3 regions of the Streptomyces sp. NPDC107517 genome follow, and region 1 is predicted to be linked to each of the others. Evidence: riboswitches for the same ligand, from Rfam matches in the RefSeq annotation. Region 1 holds a riboswitch; each other region holds the start of a gene.

Region 1 (6,202 bases):
AGACCGGTCAGCGTCATCGTGAGGACCGTCGTGGTCATGTCCGCGAACCCGAGTTTGCGGACGGTCGCGTTGCGCAGACCCATCGCCCCGGCGAGGACGGCGATGAGCGCGTACGTCGCCTTGCCCGGCCACGCGAACGCGACGGACGTCGCCACGGCGAGCAGGACCGCCTCGGTGACGAACACCGACCGCACCCAGGCCGCCCGCGCCCGCCCGGCGAACGCTCCGGTCAGCCGCCCGGCGCACGCGGCCCCCATGAGGAACGCGCCGAGGGAGGTGAGCGACCCGAGGACGGAGAACCCTGGAGCGCCCGCCGCGGCGAAGCCGATGACGAGGACGTTGCCGGTCATGTTCGACGCGAAGACGCGGCCGAGGCCCAGATAGCTGACCGCGTCGACGAAGCCGCTCACGACCGTGAGGACCGTGAGGGCCGTGGGGAGGGCGGACCTGCGTGGCACGGGCGCGGGCTCCGCCGGTGGAACGCTGGCTTCACTCACCCGCACGACCTTACGGAGTCCAGGTCCCGGGGGCTCGCCGGATCAGGTCCGCACGGCCCACCGTTCCTCGACCTTCGCGAGCCGCCAGTATCCGATGGCGGCCGCCCAGACGACGACGAACAGGCCCACGATGATGAACCCGACGTTGTCCAGGTCGAGCCCCGCTATCCAGCCGGTCACCGAGTCCCGCAGGTCGAGCTTGTCGTGCAGGACGCCCACGAGCTCGATGGTGCCGATCAGGAACGCGACGGCGATCGAGAGGCCGGTGATGGCCAGGTTGTAGAACACCTTGCGCACCGGGTTCGAGAACGCCCACTGGTACGCGAAGTTCATGAACGTCCCGTCCAGGGTGTCGAACAGGCTCATACCGGCGGCGAACAGGAGCGGCAGGCACAGGATCGCGTACCAGGGCAGTCCGGCCGCCGCGCCGCTGCCCGCCATCACCATCAGCGTCACCTCGGTCGCCGTGTCGAAGCCGAGGCCGAAGAGGAAGCCGAGCGGGTACATCTGGCCCGGGCGGGTGATGGACTTGGTGAACCGGCCGAGGATCCGGTTCATGAACCCCCGTGAATCCAGGTGCTGTTCGAGCTCGGCCTCGTCGTACGAGCCCGCGCGCATCGCCCGGAACACCCGCAGGATCCCCACCAGGGCGACGAGGTTGAGCGCCGCGATGAGGTAGAGGAAGGACCCGGAGATGGTGGTGCCCATGACGCCGAGCGTCTGATGGGTGGCGGACCCCTCGTTCATGATCCGCCCGGCGAGCTGGGTGCCGCCGGCGATCAGCGCGGCGAGCACGACCACCACGCTGGAGTGGCCGAGCGCGAACCAGAACCCCACCGACACCGGGCGCTTGCCGTCGGCCATCAGCTTGCGGGTGGTGTTGTCGATCGCGGCGATGTGGTCCGCGTCGAACGCGTGCCGCATCCCCAGGGTGTACGCGGTGACGCCGAGGCCGATGCCGAAGGCCTTCGACCCCACCTCGTAGTGCTCCGGCACGACGAGCAGGAACAGCACGCCGAACGCGACGACATGGAGTGCGGCGATCACCGCGAGGAGCCCGGCGGTGCGGACGGTGTCCTCGCGCCGCCAGTGGAACGCGTCGCGTCCGGTCGCCGGGGACTTTACGGGCAGGGTCATGCGGTCACGCTCCAACACCTCGTGGAATCACTTCGTGAGATGCCGTGGCCGGTCTCCTGGCTGACGGGTGTCCGCGTCCGCCCCGGCCTTCCCAGCTGCGCGCGGCAGCCAGTGGCGTGGTGGGGCGAGGCGTCCCGAGTCGTCTCGTTGCCGAGGGACCCGGGGCCCGATCACAGTGGCGAGGGCCGCTTCGGTCTGGGTCTTTTGAGGGACCGTCACCGAATTCCCGAGCACCACGGCCCGCCCACAGTAGAGGCCGGTCGGTGACGCCTGCAAGGCTGCACAGCTGCGTAGGTGTGCGCGGGTATTCAAGATCACATCGGTGGCTGCGAGGATGGGGCCATGCATCTCGTCCCTGCCGAGCGCGCCGACCGCCGCACGATCGACGGCCACCGGGTCTGCGAAGCCATCGCCGCCATCGGTGAGCCAGGACATGTCCGCGCCTGGGCCGACCGGTTCTCGCTGCTCGCCGATCCCCGCCGCCTCGCGCTGCTCCTCGCGCTGTACCGGGCGGGGCCGCTGGCCGTGTCGGATCTCGCCGTCGCGACGGGCATGAACGACCCGGCGGTCTCACAGGCGCTGCGGCTGCTGCGCGCGGCCGGAGTGGTCGAGGGGGAGAAGGAGGGCAGGATCGTGCGCTACCGCGTCGTCGACGCGGCGACCGCGGACCTTCTCAAGCACTGCGCGACGGACGGCGCGCACTGACACGTGCGCGCCGTCGTGGCCTGCCGCTCCGTCCTTCAGTCCTGTCGGCCGTCGGCCCGGCGGCGCGCGGCGGTGATCTCCGCGTACGTGAGGTCGCGCCCCTCCCAGTGCGAGCCCTCGGCGGACTTGCCGGGCTCCAGGTCCTTGTAGACCTCGAAGAAGTGCGTGATCTCCAGGCGGTCGAACTCGGGGATGTCCTCGATGTCCTGCACGGAGGTATGGCGCGGATCGTGCGCGGGCACGCACAGGACCTTCTCGTCCATGCCCTTCTCGTCCCGCATCACGAACATGCCGATGGCGCGGCACTCGACGGTGCAGCCGGGGAACGTCGGATCGCCCACCAGGACGAGCGCGTCGAGCGGATCGCCGTCGCGCCCCAGCGTGCCCTCGATGTATCCGTAGTCCGCGGGGTACTGGGTGGAGGTGAACAGCATCCGGTCGAGTCTTATCCGGCCGACGGAATGGTCCATCTCGTACTTGTTGCGGGAGCCTTGGGGGATCTCCACGGTGACGTCGAACGCGTGGACCGCGTCGGTGCCGTGGGCTGCGTCGGTGTGTCGGACCTCGTTGTCCAAGCCAGCCTCCTCGTCCACCCCGAGTGTCCTCCCGGGAGTGCGGGCGCGTCAGCCGATCGGGAACTCCAATTCGGGCCTGTCCCACATCACGGCGGGCGGGTCGGCGGCGGCCGTGCCGGTGAGTACGGCTCCCACGCTGCGGTAGAAGCCCTCGGCGGGCGGGTGCGAGACCACGCGGACCGAGGTGAGCCCTGCCGCGCGCGCCTCGTCCTTCATATGGGTGACGAGCAGCCGCCCGATGCCGAGTCCCTGCGCCGCGTCGGCGACGAACATCAGGTCGAGCTCCGGCGGCACCAGCGTGAGCGCGTAGAAACCGAGCACCAGGTCATCGGTGCCGACCGCGACGAAGACACGATGGGCCTCGATGTAGTCGGGCCCCACCCGGTAGCCGGCCACCATCGACGCGTACGGGGCCTCGTAGGCGCGCGACGTGCGGACGAGCCGGGTCAGCCGCTTGGCGTCACGGGCGGTCGCCCGGCGCACCCGGATCGTCCCGCCGTCCCCCGCGCTCTCCGTGGCGGTAATGCTCGAAGTCATAGTGAGAGTATTACGCATCCTGTCGCGCCGATCGACCCGGGGCGGTGCCTGCCGGCTCACGCGGTGGGAACGGTGGACTGCACCTGCCGCAGGAACGTCGCGTTGTCCGGTGTCTGCCGGATCCGCTCGACGAGCGTCTCGAGCCCCGCGTGTCCGTCCCGCGACCGAAGCGCCCGCCGCAGACCGCGTACGACCGTCAACTCGGCCTCGGTCAGGAGGAGTTCCTCGCGGCGCGTGCCGGACTGGGCGAGGTCGACGGCGGGGTGGACCCGGCGCTCGGCGAGGCTGCGGTCGAGACGGATCTCCATGTTGCCCGTGCTCTTGAGCTCCTCGAAGAAGTAGTCGTCGGCGCGGGAGCCGGTGTCGACGAGCGCGGTGGCGAGGATGGTGAGCGAGCCGCCCTCCTCGGCGAGCCTCGCCGCGCCGAAGAACCGCTTGGGGCCGATCAGCGCGGAGGAGTCGACACCGCCGCTGAGCGTGCGGCCGCCGGACGAGGCCGTGTTGTTGTGGGCGCGGCACAGGCGCGTCAGGGAGTCCAGGAGGATCACCACGTCACGCCCGTCCTCGACGAGCCGCTTGGCGCGCTCGACGGCGAGTTCGGCCAGCGCGACATGTGCCTTCGCAGGCTGGTCGAAGGTCGAGGCGAAGACCTCGCCGCGCACCGAGCGCCGCATGTCGGTGACCTCCTCCGGACGTTCGTCGAGGAGCACCACCATCAGATGGGCCTCGGGGTGGTTCGTGGCGACGGACGCGGCGAGCTGCTGGAGCAGCACCGTCTTGCCGGTCTTGGGCGGCGCCACGATCAGCCCGCGCTGCCCCTTGCCGATGGGGGTGAACAGGTCGACGACGCGAGGCGTCACGCCGCCCTTCGCGGTTTCGAGACGCAGGCGCTGCCGCGGGTGCAGGGGAGTGAGGTCGCCGAACTCGGGCCGCCCGCGCAGCTCCCGCACGGGGTGCCCGTTGACGCGCTCGACCTCGGTGAGGACGCGGGGCCTGCCGCACGTCCCCTGGATCAAGTCGCCCTTGCGCAGGCCGAGTCGGCGGATCAGGGCGGTCGGCACCTGGACGTCGTGCGACGTCGGCAGGAGGTCGGCGAGGCGCAGGAACCCGGGACCGTTGCCCGAGGTGTCGAGGACGCCCGCGGCCTGGACCGCGGCCTCCTTCGGCTGCGTCGTGAACGCCTTTGTGGTGGTGGGGGGTTCGAGTGTGGTGGTCATCGGAATCGGTCCTTTCGAGGACGTTCGCACGAGAGCATGAATGAGGTGGGATCCGGCGGGATCGGGGCGGTGACTGCACGCCCCGCGAGGCGGGCGGGCGAAGAGGCCCGTGAAAACCCGGAGAAGCCTGTGGCCGGGAAGAAGCGATGCGGGGTACGGCGCGTCGGCGCCGCCTGGCGCATCGCTGACATCGATTCGACGAATCCCGCTGGAGCGGTGATTCGGAGAGGGAGACTGGCACCGGCGCCGAAAAGGCGGCTAGCACACGTGCCACTCGCACTGTAACACCATGTCGGCGCCGTCCCGCAAGGGCTTACGTCACGGGCCGCGGTGCCAAACCGGCCCGGAAGCCCGGCTCGAACCCTTCACCACAGCCCCTGTGGCCCCGGGCGCGGCCTATGCTGAGCCACGATGTTCGCCCCCGAAGGCCCCACCGTCCGCGAGCTCGCCGTCCAGGCGCTGTCCTCCGTGGAGCACGGCTACGACCTGCTCGCCCCCAAGTTCGACCGCACGCCGTTCCGCACGCCCCGGTCGGTCCTCGCACCGGTCACCCGTGCCCTGCGCCGCATGGGCCCCTTCGAGCGCGGACTCGACCTGTGCTGCGGGACCGGCGCGGGGTTCGGCGTGCTGCGGCAGGTGTGCCGCGAGCGGCCCGTCGGGGCCGACATCAGCGCGGGCATGCTCACGGCGGCCCGCGCGGCCCACACGAGCGGCGCGGACCTGGTGCGCGCCGACGCCCTCGCGCTGCCTTTCGGGCCGGCCTTCGACCTGGTCGTCAGCTTCGGGGCGTTCGGCCACTTCCTGCCACGGCAGCGGCCCGCGCTGTTCGCCCAGGTCCACTCCGTGCTGAGGCCGGGCGGGCGCTTCGCGTTCCCGGTGCCGGCGCCCGCGCGGCCCGGCTCCCTCGGCTACTGGTCGATGCTGGCCTTCGACGGCGCGATGCGGGTCCGCAACGCGCTGTGGCGGCCGCCCTTCGTCATGTACTACCGCGGCTTCCGCCTCGGCGACGTACGCAGTGAGCTGGCCGCGGCCGGTTTCGTTGTGGAGCTCCAGGCGCTGCCCGAATTCGGCGAGCGCTCCGACGGCAGCCCCCGGTGCCGCCTCCTGGTGGCCACGAAGACCGGCGCGCCCCGCTAGGGCCTTTCGTTCAGGGCCTTTCGTTCGGATCGTGCCGGGCTCGCAGGGCCTGGCACCGCGCCTCGCGGCGCTGTCGTCGTACGCCGGCTCCCCCGAGCTCTCGGCTTCGCTCGAACAGGAGGGACCCCCATGGCCCCGCTCCCTGGTCCGGCCCGACCCGGACGAAAGACCCTAGACGGCGGTCTCGGGCGCCCCGCCCGCCTGCCGTACATCCTCGTGGAGATGCACGATCAGCCAGCGGCCTGCCGCGGGGTCCTTGCGCAGGACCGCCGTGTTCCGCAGCAGCTCGGGACGGAGCGGAGTGCCGTCCGGGCCGGGCGCGTAGGCGACGCGAAGCCAGTAGCGCAGGACCGCTGTGTCACCGAAGACGTCGACGACCGGGTCGTACGGGCGAAGC
Region 2 (6,202 bases), on a different contig from region 1:
GGCGGTCAGCGCGAAGACCACGACGAGGACGGCCGCGCACTGCACCACCGCGGTGGCCGTCCTCGTCACCACATACCGACGCACGGGCCAGTTCCTCTTCAGCCGAGACGGACGCGGTCGAAACGAGCCCAGTCCGCCGAGTTCGGCGGCGCGGCCCGCACACCGGACACCTGCGCGGTGTGGCCGATGATCCAGTCGCTGAACCCCCACACCAACTGACCGCTGTCCTCGCGGGCGATCCTCTGCGCCCGGCCCAGGAGCGCCAGGCGTTCGTGCTCGTCGCGCGTGGCGATGGCCTGGTCGAGCAGCTGGTCGAAGCGGTCGGAGTGGTAGTGCGTGAGGTTGTTGGCCGCGTTCGTGCGCAGTCGGGAGCGCAGCACGCTCGGGATGGGCAGGGTGGCCGTGCGGCTGTGCCGGGCGACGCCCTTGGTCTTGATCTCCCCGAAGTAGGTGGCGGCGGAGCGCACGTGCGGAGTGACCTTCAGACCGATGTCCTTCAGCTGGCCCGCGATCAGGGAGGAGGCGTTGCGCCAGGTCGGGTCGGCGTCGCCGGTCTCCAACGGGATGGCGAGACCTTCCGCTCCGGCCGCCTTGACCAGGGCGCGGGCGGCGTCGACGTCCCGCTCCGGCTTCGGCAGACCGTTCGGGTAGCCACGCAGGCCGCGTCCGAACAGGTCGTTGCCGACACTCCCGCGCCCACCCAGCGCCACCTCGACCAGGTGCTCGCGGTCGAGCCCGAGCGCGAAGGCGCGCACGAGGCGGGGGTCGTCGAACGGTGCCCGGTCGAGGCGGAGAAGGATCGCCTGCATGGTGGCGAACTTGCTGTGCGCGAGGGTGAATCCGTCCCGGCCGCTCAGCCGCGCGGCGGAGGCGGCGGACAGGTCATGGGCGTAGTCCACCTGTCCGGACAGCAGCGCGTTCAGCCGCGCCCGCTCCTCGTTGACGGGGACGAACTGCAGCTCGTCGATGTGCGGGCGCCCGGCCCAGTGGTCGTCCCACGCCCGGAACACCGCCTTGCCGCCAGGCGTGAAGGACGCGAACCGGAAGGGCCCCGACCCGACCGGGGACCGGAAGTCCTTGGTGTCCTTCGGCACGATCTCGGTACCGGCCGCGGCGAGCGCGCTCGGGAACTCGAAGTCGGGCTTTTGCAGTACGAGGGTGAGGTCACGCCCCGAGGCGCGGCAGGCGGCGAAGTCGACGGAGGCGAACAGCTGCTGCGAGGAGGCGGTGGTCTTCGGGTCCGCGATGCGCCGGTAGTTCCACAGCGCGTCGGCGGCGGTGACCGGTTTGCCGTCGTGGAAGCGGGCGTCCCGCAGCCGTATCCGCCAGGTCGATCCGGCCCGGTCGCTCTCCCAGGACTCGGCGAGCCTGCTCCGCACGGACATGTCGTCCTTGTACGTGAGCAGGCTGTCGTACAGGGCTTTGGAACGGGCCTGGTCGACGAAGAGCGGCGCGGGGTGCGGATCGAGCGTCTCCCGCGAACCGCCCGCGCTGAAGGCGGCCCGCAGCACCCCCGAACCGCCGGAGCCCTTACCGCTCCCCTTCGACTGTGACGAGGAGCAGGCGGCCAGCGCTGTCACCGCCGCGAGCGCACCTGCCCCGGCCAGTACCTGACGTCGTGCGAACGGTGGGGTCATGCCAGCGGGCTCCCGGAGCCGGGCCCGGAGGTGGCATCGACGCAGAGGCACATCGCACGGCTTGGCCGCACACGCATCGTCGACCTCTTCCTGGGGAGTCCACGCCCCGGACAGAACGGATGACGACGGGCCAGTCTCCTGACTCCCGGATCACCGCTCACCCCGCCTTCCGGCCCTGGAGGGCCGTGGCCATGGAGGTCGCTCCCCGGTCACAGTGGCGGGACCGCGCCGGACTCACACCGGCTTCCTGGTCCCCGTCGTACAGATGTATGGCGCCATTATGCAGAGCATGTCGCGGCCCATCGCGAGCGGGTGCGGCCGGCGGCGCACCACACCCCTCAAGCAGGGCGCCCGCGCCTACGGAACCATCGGTCCCAGTGGCGGGACCGCGCAGGAATCACACCGGCCTCCTCGTCCCGGCGGGTGAGGGGCCGCCCGCCGGTGATCGGCGGCGAGGCCCACAGGCCGCCCGTCCAAACGCGCACGCCCTCGCGACGCCACGGCACCGCTCGCACCCGGGAACGGCCCGTACGCCCCCAAAGGCCCCAAGGCGCAGAACAGGCCCATGGCATCTGCCCGCGCGAGCAAGTCGGCGCCGACCGACACCATGGGCCAAGCATCCTGTCACCAGGAGGACTTGGTCACTCCCGGCAGGTTCCCGGCATGTGCCTGAGCCCGCACGCTCACCCGCGACAGGCCGAACTTGCGCAGGTGTCCACGAGGCCGGCCGTCCACGCTGTCCCGGTTGCGCACGCGCGTCGCGCTCGCATCCCTCGGCTGGCGTCGCAGCTCCGCCTGTGCCGCGGCCTTCTCCTCTTCGGTGTACCGCTTGGAGGCCAGGACGGCCTTCAACTCGGCGCGCCGCTCGGCGAAGCGGGCCACGATCTCCTTGCGCTTCTCGTTCTTCTCGATCTTGCTCTTCTTCGCCATCAGACGCGCTCCCCTCGGGCCCGGATCCGGGCGACTGCGGCCTCGACGCCGATCACGTCCACCGTCTTGATGCCCCGCGCGCTCAGCCGCAGCCGGACGTAGCGGTTCTCGCTCGGCAGCCAGTAGCGCTTGCTCTGGACGTTGGGATCGAAGCGGCGGGACGTGCGCCGGTGCGAGTGGGAGATCTTTTTGCCGAAGCCCGGCCGCGCGCCGGTCAGTTGGCAGTGTGCGGACATGGTGGTGCTGCCTTTCTCTCCATCGACGTATCGATAATGGAAATCATTGTCGTATGCTACCTGTCATGACCCGCAACGAACTACGCCCGATCATCAAGCTCCGCTCCACCGCCGGAACCGGCTTCACCTGCGTGACCCGCAAGAACCGACGCAACGACCCGGACCGACTCGTTCGGCGCAAGTACGACCCGGCGGCCGGACGACACGTCGACTTCCGCGAGGAACGCTGACCCCGCCCGAACCGACCCCAGCCGCCCCACCCTCGCTCAAGGAGCATCCCGTGAAGCCCGGAATCCAACCCGACTACCGCCCGATCGCCTTCCGCGACAAGGCCGGTGACTTCGCCTTCCTCACCCGTTCGACCATGACCAGCGACAAGACCGTCGAGTGGGAGGACGGACAGACCTACCCGGTGGTCGACGTCGAGATCTCCTCGGCGAGCCACCCCTTCTACACCGGTACGCAGCGCGTGCCGGACACCGCCGGCCGCGTCGAGCGGTTCGAACGCCGCTACGGGGCAGAGAGGAGCCGGCGATGACCTCCGAGGGATCGATGCCCGTGGTGGTCGTCGGCGGCCTGCACGCCGATGCCCGCCGCTCAGCGGTCGAACAGATACTGCGTGAGGTACCCGACAGCGTCGCCCTCCTGCACGACTTGTCCGCGGGCCCGACGGGAAAGGTGCGCCGCAGCGTCCGCGACGCCACGGGCCAGCTGTCCTGGGGCGAGACGCCTCTGGTCAACGACTGCGCCTGCTGCGCGCTGCGAGAAGACCTCGTGCCCGAACTGGGGCGTCTCGCCGACAGCGGTCTCACCCGGCTCGCCGTGGTGGAGCTGTGGGACTCCGTCGAACCCCGCGGCATGGCCGAGGTCGTCGCCGCGCACGGCGATGGCGCCTTCCGGCTTACCAACGTGGTGACGGCCGTGGACCCGTCCCTCCTCCTGGCCTGCCTGTCCAACGGCGACGACCTCACCGAGGCCGGGCTCGCCGCGGCCACGACGGACCAGCGCACCGTCGCCGACACCTTCGCCCGTCAGCTGGAGTACGCCCCCGTCCTCGCCGTGGCCGCGAGCGACACCGTGGGCCTCGACGACCTCGCGCTCCTGCGGCAGTTGCATCCCACTGCGCTGCAGATCCCCATCACCTCAGGGACGTTGGGCACGGCTGCCGCCGCCGGTTTCGACGTGGACGCGGCAGGGGCCGCTCAGCATCCGGCCTGCGCACGCCTTCCCCACGACTGCCACGAACACGGCGTCAGCACCTTCGTCTGGCAGCGTCGTCGCCCCTTCCACGCGGGGCGGCTCTACGAGGCGCTGGAGGACCTGTGCTGCGCGGCGGCCCGCAGCCGTGGCCGGTTCTGGCTCGCAGACCGCCCCGACAGCCTGCTCGCCTGGGACGCCGCCGGAGGCGCCCTGTGCGTGGAGAGCGCCGGGCCCTGGATGGCCGCACTGCCGGACGTCGCCTGGGAGATGGTGCCGGCCGAACGCCGTACCGCCGCAGCCCTCGACTGGCATCCCGAGCACGGTGACCGGTGCCAGCACCTCGTGTTCACCTCCCCCGACCTCGACCGGGAGGGGCTGCTGTCCCTGCTCGACTCCTGCCTGCTCACCGATGCCGAACTCGCCGCCGGCCCGGACACGTTGCCCCCGTCCACCGGCTTCGACGAACTGCTCGACTTCGCCGCCTAATGGGAGCTACGGAACCGGGGAAGCCGTCATGCCCCGTACCAGCAAGTCCGCCCCCGCCCGCAAGAACCGGCCGAACCCGCTCGACGTGGCTGGCATCACCTACATCGACTACAAGGACATCGACCTTCTGCGGAAGTTCATCTCCGACCGCGGCAAGATCCGCAGCCGCCGCGTCACCCGGGTCAGCCGGCAGCAGCAGCGCCAGATCGCCGCGGCCGTCAAGAACGCCCGCGAGTTGGCCCTGCTCCCCTATGCCAGCCGCTGATCCGCCCACTCCATTCCTGACCGCCCGACAGAAGGACCCGTCTCATGGCCGTGCCCAAGCGCAAGATGTCCCGAAGCAACACCCGCCACCGCCGCGCCCAGTGGAAGGCGCACACCCCCGCGCTCGTCCCCGTCACCGTCGACGACATCACCTACCTGGTGCCGCAGCACCTCAGGAAGGCTTACGAGCGCGGCCTCCTCCACCCGGAGGACTGACCCGCGATGCGCCACCACCGCCTGCCGGTGACCGTCCTGTCCGGCTTCCTGCGAGCCGGCATCGGCATCGAACTGTTCTTCCACCACAAGACGCGCGGAACGCTCAGGATTCGCGGACTGGGGTAACTACTGCCTGATGGTGACGGTCATCGGAAGGATGTCGACCTCGACCATCGCCAAGAGACCGCAGTTCACACCACCTGTGCGCACCAGCCCACAAGGGCAACGGGGACCGCGAGCGTCAGCGTCGAGATCACGACGGCTCAACGGCCTTGCCCCCATCAGGCTGTCCCGTCCGTGACGGGATACGGCACGAACGTGCTGGCGTTCGGGTCGATGTGCAGGGGATGGCCGAGCGGCGGCGCCGCACGCTGGGAGCAGTCGAGACGTTCGCAGACGCGGCAGCCCATGCCGATCGGGGTGGCGGCGGTGCGGCCCAGGTCCAGGCCGTCGGCGTAGACAAGGCGGTGGGCGTGGCGGATCTCGCAGCCGAGCCCGATGGCGAAGGTCTTGCCAGGATCACCCCAGCCGGACCGGCGGGTGACGGCTCGTGCGGTCCACAAGTACCGCTTTCCGTCCGGCATTTCGGCCATCTGGACGTGGATCCGGCCGGGGGCGGCGAACGCCTCGTACACGTTCCACAGCGGGCAGGTGCCGCCGGAGCGGGAGAAGTGGAAGTCGGTGGCCGACTGCCGCTTGGACATGTTGCCGGCCCGGTCGACGCGGACGAAGGAGAAGGGGACGCCGCGCAGGCGGGGCCGCTGGAGGGTGCTCAGGCGGTGGCAGATCGTCTCGTAGCCGAGGCCGTAGTGGTCGGTGAGGCGTTCGATGTCGTAACGGAAGGTCTCCGCGGACGCATGGAAGGCCCGGTACGGGAGGATCAACGCGGCGGCGAAGTAGTTGGCGAGGCCGATCCTGGCCAGGGCGTGGGCCTCGGTGCCGGGCGGGAAGTCCTCGCTGGCGTGCCGGTCGATCTCGTCGGCGTGTTCGAGCAGGGCGAGTTGGGTGGCCATGCGGAAGGCGCGCTGGCCGGGGCGCAGCCGCGCGGACAGATACAGGGTTGCGGTCCCGGTGTCGTAGTGGTGCAGCGGGCCACCCGGCTCGGTCGCCAGGCGGATGTCGTGGTGGTCGGTCAGGCGGTCGGTGAGGGCACGCACCACGTCGCCCGGGCGGATGCCGATGGTGGCGGCGAGGTCCTCGGCGGTGAGGTCGAGGCGGTGGAGATAGTTCTGG
Region 3 (6,202 bases), on a different contig from region 1:
CGGTCAGGATGATCCGTCGTTCGGCGGGGGCGTTGGGGTCGACGAAGAGCTGGGGGCAGCCGCAGTCGCATTTGCCGCAGAACGTGGCGACAGGCTGCAGTCCGCTGATGTCGGTCATGCCGCTGTACCTCCGTGGGCGTGGGATCGCGCGCGTCGGTGTCCGAGACCGGCGGTCGCGGGGACTGTACGGGGGATACCCGGCGTGGACGGCGCGGATGCACGCTCCTGTCGCGTGTGGGGGCGAGGTGGATGGCTGATGTGCGCCCCTGCTCCGGCGGTGCTCCAGGTGCCTCGATTTCATCCGGAGGGCCGGGAACTGAACGGTCCTTGCGTCCGACTCGTAAGGAGGAGGCAGGTGCGGTCGGGGTGATTCGCGGGCGGTGGTGTATGCGCGGGCGGCGGGATAGATCCTCTGGCCGTGTGGGAGCATCCGGTGCGATGAGGGTGTCTCTGGGGGTTCGGAGCGTGCGCGCGGCGGTGTTCGCGGTGCTGTGCGTACTCCTCGCTGCCGGAGGGCACGCGCTGGCAACGGGTGAGGCGCCGTCGGTGTGGGTTCAGGTTGCCGCAGGCGGCCCGGTCTTCGTGGCCGGCTGTCTGCTGGGCGGCCGGGAGCGGTCGCTGGCTGGCATAGGCGCCGTGACGCTCGCTGCTCAGAGCGCACTGCACGTCGTCTTCCACGCTGTCCGGCCGCCTCACGCCGCGATGGTCATGCACGGCATGCGGATGACCGCCCATGCCCATGCGTTGACACCGCACGCCACCGCTGTCCACGTGGGGGCGGCTTCCGTCCTGACGTGGTGGTTGCGGAGGAGCGAGGCCGCACTGTGGTCGCTGTTGCGGTGGGCGATCGAGTTCGTGCCGGGGCTCGTCGCCTGGTGGCAGGCCGTTGGAGGAGTGCCGGACACTCTGCTGCCGGGACCTCGGCCCCGCGCGGAATCCTGGTCATTGAGGGGTGTGCGCCTGCGGTACGCCGTGCACCGGCGGGGGCCGCCGACAGGGGCGTCGTACGCCATCTGACCGCGACATCCCTTCCAGTACGGAGATCCACTCACCCATGTTCCGAGCACGTACCGCCCTGCGCCGAGCCGGCGCCGTGACCGCCCTGGCGGCCGCCGGAGTCCTGGCCGCCGCGGGCATCGCCTCCGCGCACGTCACCGTCCACCCCGAAAGCTACGCCAAGGGCGCCACCGACGGCGTCCTGACCTTCCGCGTGCCCAACGAGGAGGGCGCCGCCTCCACCACCAAGGTGCAGGTCTTCCTGCCCACCGACCACCCCGTCCTCGGCGTTCTCGTCACCCCGCAGGACGGCTGGACGGCCAAGGTGACCAGCACCAAGCTCAAGACACCCGTCAAGACCGACGACGGCACCATCACCGACGCCGTCTCCGAGATCACCTGGACCGGCGGAAAGATCGGTGCCGGGCAGTACCAGGACTTCAATGTCGCCTTCGGCCAGCTGTCGGACGACACCGACCAGCTGACCTTCAAGACCCTGCAGACCTACTCCGACGGCAAGACCGTCCGTTGGATCGAGGACGCGTCCGGCGGGGAGGAGCCGGAGAACCCCGCGCCTGTGCTCAAGCTGACCGCCAAGGGCGCGGACGAGGACGGCGGCACGGCGGTCACCCCGTCGGCGAGCGCGAAGAGTTCCGCGCGTACTGAGTCGACCGCGTCGAGCAGTGACTCGACCGCACGTGGGCTCGGTGTCGCCGGGCTGGTCGTGGGCGTGCTGGGGCTGGCGGCGGCGGTGTTCGCCGTCCTGCGCAGCCGCGCCACCGGATCCCGCGCCGAGTAGAGCACGCGTAGCGGGCCCTGCCGGCGCTGCTTCGCCGACAGGGCCCATATGCCGGGGTCCGCGTGACGCGGGCCACATCCCTGGCCGGGGCCGGGCCGGGGCGCGTGGTGCCCCGGCCCGGACTTGATCGGCTCAGGACGTGGTCGTCCTGAGCTCCTCGCGGACTGCGCGCGCGGCTGCGACGAGGTTCTCCAGCGAGGCGCGGGTCTCGGGCCAGCCGCGGGTCTTCAGGCCGCAGTCGGGGTTGACCCAGAGCCGCTCGGCGGGGATGGCCTCAAGTCCCGTACGCAGCAGGGACGCCGCTTCGTCTGCGCTGGGGACACGCGGGGAGTGGATGTCGTACACGCCGGGACCTGCCTCGCGCGGGTAGCCGTGCTCGGCGAGTTCGTGGGCGACCTGCATGTGGGAGCGGGCGGCTTCCAGGCTGATGACATCGGCGTCGAGGTCGTCGATGGCCTGGACGATGTCGCCGAACTCGGCGTAGCACATGTGGGTGTGGATCTGGGTGTCCGGGCGTACGCCGCTGGTGGTGAGACGGAATGCCTCGGTGGCCCAGAAGAGGTAGGCGGCGTGGTCGGTGGCGCGCAGGGGCAGGGTCTCGCGCAGGGCGGGTTCGTCGACCTGGATCACCGAAGTGCCGTTCGCCTCAAGGTCGTTCACCTCGTCGCGCAGGGCGAGGGCGACCTGGCGTGCGGTGTCGGCCAGTGGCTGGTCATCGCGGACGAAGGACCAGGCGAGCATGGTGACCGGGCCGGTGAGCATGCCCTTGACGGGCCGGTCGGACAGCGACTGTGCGTACGCCGTCCAGCGCACCGTCATCGGCTCGGGACGCGAGATGTCGCCGGCCAGGACCGGCGGACGGACGTATCGGGTGCCGTAGGACTGCACCCATCCGTGCTGCGTGGCCAGGTATCCGGTGAGCTGCTCGGCGAAGTACTGCACCATGTCGTTGCGCTCGGGCTCGCCATGTACCAGGACGTCCAGGCCGGTCTTCTCCTGGAAGGAGATCACGTCCTGGATCTCGGCGCGGATGCGGTCCTCGTAGCCTGCCGTGTCGATTCGGCCGGCCCGCAGGTCGGCACGCGCGGTGCGCAGCTCGGTGGTCTGGGGGAACGAGCCGATGGTGGTGGTCGGCAGCAGCGGCAGGCCGAGGAGGGCGCGTTGGGCGGCGGTCCGCTCGGCGTACGGCTGGGAGCGGCGTGCGTCGGTGTCGGTGACGGCCGTGACGCGGGTGCGGACGGCCGGGTCGTAGGTGATCGGCGATCCGGCGCGCGAGGCCAAGTCGGCCTTGTTGGCCGCGAGTTCGGCCGCGATGGTGTCGGTTCCCTGGGCCAGGCCCTTGGCGAGGGTGGCCACCTCGGTGGTCTTCTGCCGGGCGAAGGCGAGCCAGCGCAGGATCTGGGGCTCGATGTCCCGCTCGAGGGATGCGTCGAGCGGTACGTGGAGCAGTGAGCAGGAAGCGGCGACGTCGACCCGGTCGGCAAGGCCCAGCAGGGTGCCGAGCGTGCTGAGGGACTTCTCGAGGTCGTTGAGCCAGATGTTGCGGCCGTTGACGACACCGGCGACCAGGCGCTTGCCGGGCAGGCCGCCGACTGCGGCGAGGGCGTCGAGGTTCGCGGCGGCGGCCTCGGTGAAGTCGAGGGCGAGACCGTCGACCGGTGCCTTGGCCAGTACTGGCAGGGCGTCACCCAGACGTCCGAAGTAGGAGGCCACCAGCAGCTTCGGGCGGTCCGTGAGGGCGCCCAGGTCGCGGTAGGCGCGTGCGGCGGCGTTCAACTCGGCCGGAGTGCGGTCCTGGACGAGGGCGGGTTCGTCGAGCTGCACCCACTCGGCGCCGGCGGCGCGCAGATCGGCGAGCACGTCGGCGTACACGGGCAGCAACCGGTCCAGCAGTGTCAGCGGGTCGAAGTCCGCGGCGACACCCGGCGCGGGCTTCGCGAGCAGCAGATACGTGACCGGGCCGACGAGGACCGGCCGGGCGGACAAGCCCTGAGCGAGGGCTTCCCCGAGTTCGGTGACCTGCTTGGTGGAGTCGGCGGTGAACGCGGTGTCCGGGCCCAACTCCGGTACCAGATAGTGGTAGTTGGTGTCGAACCACTTGGTCATCTCCAGCGGCGCCACGTCCTGCGTGCCGCGAGCCATGGCGAAGTACCCGTCGAGGGCGTCGACGGCGACGGCGGCGCGGTGGCGCTCGGGGATCGCGCCCACCATGACGGTGGTGTCGAGGACGTGGTCGTAGCAGGAGAAGTCGCCGGTGGGGACTTCTCCGATGCCCGCGTCGGCGAGCTCCTGCCAGTTGATCCGGCGCAGGTCGGCGGCGGTGGCGCGGAGGGCGTCGGCGGTGACGCGGCCCTGCCAGTAGCCCTCGATCGCCTTCTTCAGCCGGCGGTTCCGTCCCTGGCGGGGGTAGCCGTACACGGTGGCCCGTGCTGCCGCGGCCGCGGTCTTGGTGGTCACGGAGATCTCCTTCGAGAGACGTATCCCTGGGATCCCGGAGACCGACGCGGTCAAGAAGGAGTGGCAGACCGGCGGCACGTCCTCGCGCGGCAAGGCGCGGTCGTCCGCTCGGTACGTACGCCGACCCGCCCTCGAGGTCACCGGAATGTCCGCGCGCGCGTCGTACGGGCACGGGCAGATGGCAGGTCTTCGGACTCGTGGGCGCGCCTCGTCACGTACGGAACTCGTACGAGGCTCCTACTGGCCATCGCTTCCCAGGTCCCGTTCGTCGGGGCCCAGTGCGTGATGACGGCGGTCGTTCCCACTCACCGCTGCGGGGCAGTCCCGGATTCCCACCGGGTTCCCTCTTGCGACACTCCCGTCTGGCGGACGGGGCGAACCAGCTGCGTCGGTCACCCTACGGGTCGCCGGTCGGGCGATGGCAGGGAGTCCGGGTTTCGGACGGTGAGGTGTGACACGTCTGTGGGGGAAAGCAGCCAGCGGGCGGAGCGGGAGACGGTCCCCGTGCGCCGTCTCCCGCCTCGTCCGCTCGCCGCCGCCGGGCCCTCATCCCGGCAGCGGTACCCGGGCCTGCCTCTCAGCCCCGGTGGTCCTTGGCGGTGTGCGCGTCGTAGCGGTGAAAGCCGCGACCGGTCCTCCGGCCCAACAGCCCTGCCTCGACCATGCGTTGCAGCAGAGGAGGCGGCGCGTAGAGCGGCTCCTTGAACGCGCCCGGTAGCCATCGCGCACGTTCCGGTCGGCCGGCGAGCCGCGGCCGGCGCACCCGCCCCGCGATCCCGGTGAGCCCAAGGACCGCCACCAGAGCACCGCCGCCGTCGGCCCCGGAGCGAGGTGACGTACTCCGTGCAACGACAGGTATGTGTTGACCCAGGCGATGCCGCACCCGAGGAACAAGGAGAAGATGGCCGGCCAGGCGATCATCCCGCGCGGCGGCCCGGCGGCGAGCCCGGACCTCGATCGCGGGTCGCGAGGCAGGATGCGAACCGGCGATCAGGCAGCGCCACGGACCTTGGGTGTCCACCACCCGCCCGGCCGGCGGCGACAGCACGGCCGCCCGCTGCGAATCCCGCGGAGGTCGTCAGACCGAGCACCGAGGCGCCCAGGCCGCTCACGATCCGCGCACCCAGTGCCCGAGCAGGCACACCTGCATCATCGAGAACGACATCGCGCACGTCAGCAGCCAGGTCAGGCACCCGTCGTACCCGGCGGACGGCCACCGCCCGCAGAGGCCGTCGACTCAATGGCCGTCGTAGGGTCCCATCTTGCACCGCCGTCACGGGTTCCCTCTCCAAACATCCGGACTTCACCGGGTCTCAAGAGCCTTCGGATGCGGCGGCGGGGGAGTTCCGAGGCCTATCTGTGTCCTGCACCGCATCTCCCGCACGGCTGACGCCACCCCACCAATTTCCGTACCGGCCGGTGATCACGGAATCACGGGTGCAAAGATGAGCCCGCGATGACGACAGGGTGGGGTGCTCGCACAGGACGGGCCGCGGTGTTCGCGGCCGTCTGTGTGCTGCTCACCGCCCTGGGCCACACCCTGATGTCGGGGGGCACCGTGCCGTGGTGGTCGCTCAGTGCCGGGGCTGTCGTGACGGGTGGTGCGGCATGGTCGCTCGCCCGACGCGAGCGCGGGCTCGTCCTCGTCGTCGGCATGGCCGTTGCCGCGCAGGCGGCGCTGCACTCGCTGTTCTCGCTCGCCCAAGTGCTTGCGCACCCGGAGGCGTCCGGCGGCTCACTCGCGCAGCAGTGGCTGGGCCATGTGTTGTGCGGGGCGCCGATGGACGCCGGCCACCCGGCCATGGACATGAGTTCCATGGACATGGGGCCGGGCATGGACCTGGGCTCCATGAACCACTCCATGGCTGCGCCGGGCTCGATGGACTCCATGGGGTCGGCGATGGGCATGGGCCATGGCATGGGGGGCATGTCTCCGCTCGGCATGCTCCT

Evidence for each region. Region 1 has a riboswitch for cobalamin ahead of nicT (Nickel transporter NicT). Riboswitches for the same ligand answer to the same signal wherever they lie in the genome.
Region 2: it holds a riboswitch for cobalamin, as region 1 does, so the genes downstream of both, ACZ67T_RS32555 (ABC transporter substrate-binding protein) here and nicT (Nickel transporter NicT) in region 1, are expected to answer to the same signal.
Region 3: it holds a riboswitch for cobalamin, as region 1 does, so the genes downstream of both, metE (5-methyltetrahydropteroyltriglutamate--homocysteine S-methyltransferase) here and nicT (Nickel transporter NicT) in region 1, are expected to answer to the same signal.

The regions. Positions count from the first base shown of each region.
Region 1 is NZ_JBVJPM010000007.1:91,565-97,766, forward strand. Features, by position in the region: gene ACZ67T_RS18345 (YoaK family protein) at 1-497, opposite strand, end outside; gene nicT (Nickel transporter NicT) at 540-1,634, opposite strand; cobalamin riboswitch at 1,664-1,887, opposite strand; gene ACZ67T_RS18355 (ArsR/SmtB family transcription factor) at 1,977-2,339, shown strand; gene ACZ67T_RS18360 (inorganic diphosphatase) at 2,375-2,914, opposite strand; gene ACZ67T_RS18365 (GNAT family N-acetyltransferase) at 2,963-3,451, opposite strand; gene rho (transcription termination factor Rho) at 3,508-4,668, opposite strand; gene ACZ67T_RS18375 (class I SAM-dependent methyltransferase) at 5,080-5,805, shown strand; gene ACZ67T_RS18380 (DUF4440 domain-containing protein) at 5,977-6,202, opposite strand, start outside.
Region 2 is NZ_JBVJPM010000018.1:59,920-66,121, reverse strand. Features, by position in the region: gene ACZ67T_RS32560 (ABC transporter permease) at 1-84, opposite strand, end outside; gene ACZ67T_RS32555 (ABC transporter substrate-binding protein) at 99-1,637, opposite strand; cobalamin riboswitch at 1,749-1,932, opposite strand; gene rpsN (30S ribosomal protein S14) at 2,262-2,567, opposite strand; gene rpmB (50S ribosomal protein L28) at 2,567-2,803, opposite strand; gene rpmG (50S ribosomal protein L33) at 2,869-3,033, shown strand; gene ACZ67T_RS32535 (type B 50S ribosomal protein L31) at 3,084-3,341, shown strand; gene ACZ67T_RS32530 (CobW family GTP-binding protein) at 3,338-4,489, shown strand; gene rpsR (30S ribosomal protein S18) at 4,518-4,754, shown strand; gene rpmF (50S ribosomal protein L32) at 4,799-4,969, shown strand; gene ACZ67T_RS32515 (short-chain fatty acyl-CoA regulator family protein) at 5,251-6,202, opposite strand, start outside.
Region 3 is NZ_JBVJPM010000044.1:5,139-11,340, reverse strand. Features, by position in the region: gene ACZ67T_RS42565 (hypothetical protein) at 1-118, opposite strand, end outside; gene ACZ67T_RS42560 (hypothetical protein) at 439-1,017, shown strand; gene ACZ67T_RS42555 (YcnI family protein) at 1,055-1,795, shown strand; gene metE (5-methyltetrahydropteroyltriglutamate--homocysteine S-methyltransferase) at 1,928-4,252, opposite strand; cobalamin riboswitch at 4,416-4,651, opposite strand; partial or broken gene ACZ67T_RS42545 (3-hydroxyacyl-CoA dehydrogenase family protein) at 4,830-4,958, opposite strand; gene ACZ67T_RS42540 (hypothetical protein) at 5,709-6,202, shown strand, end outside.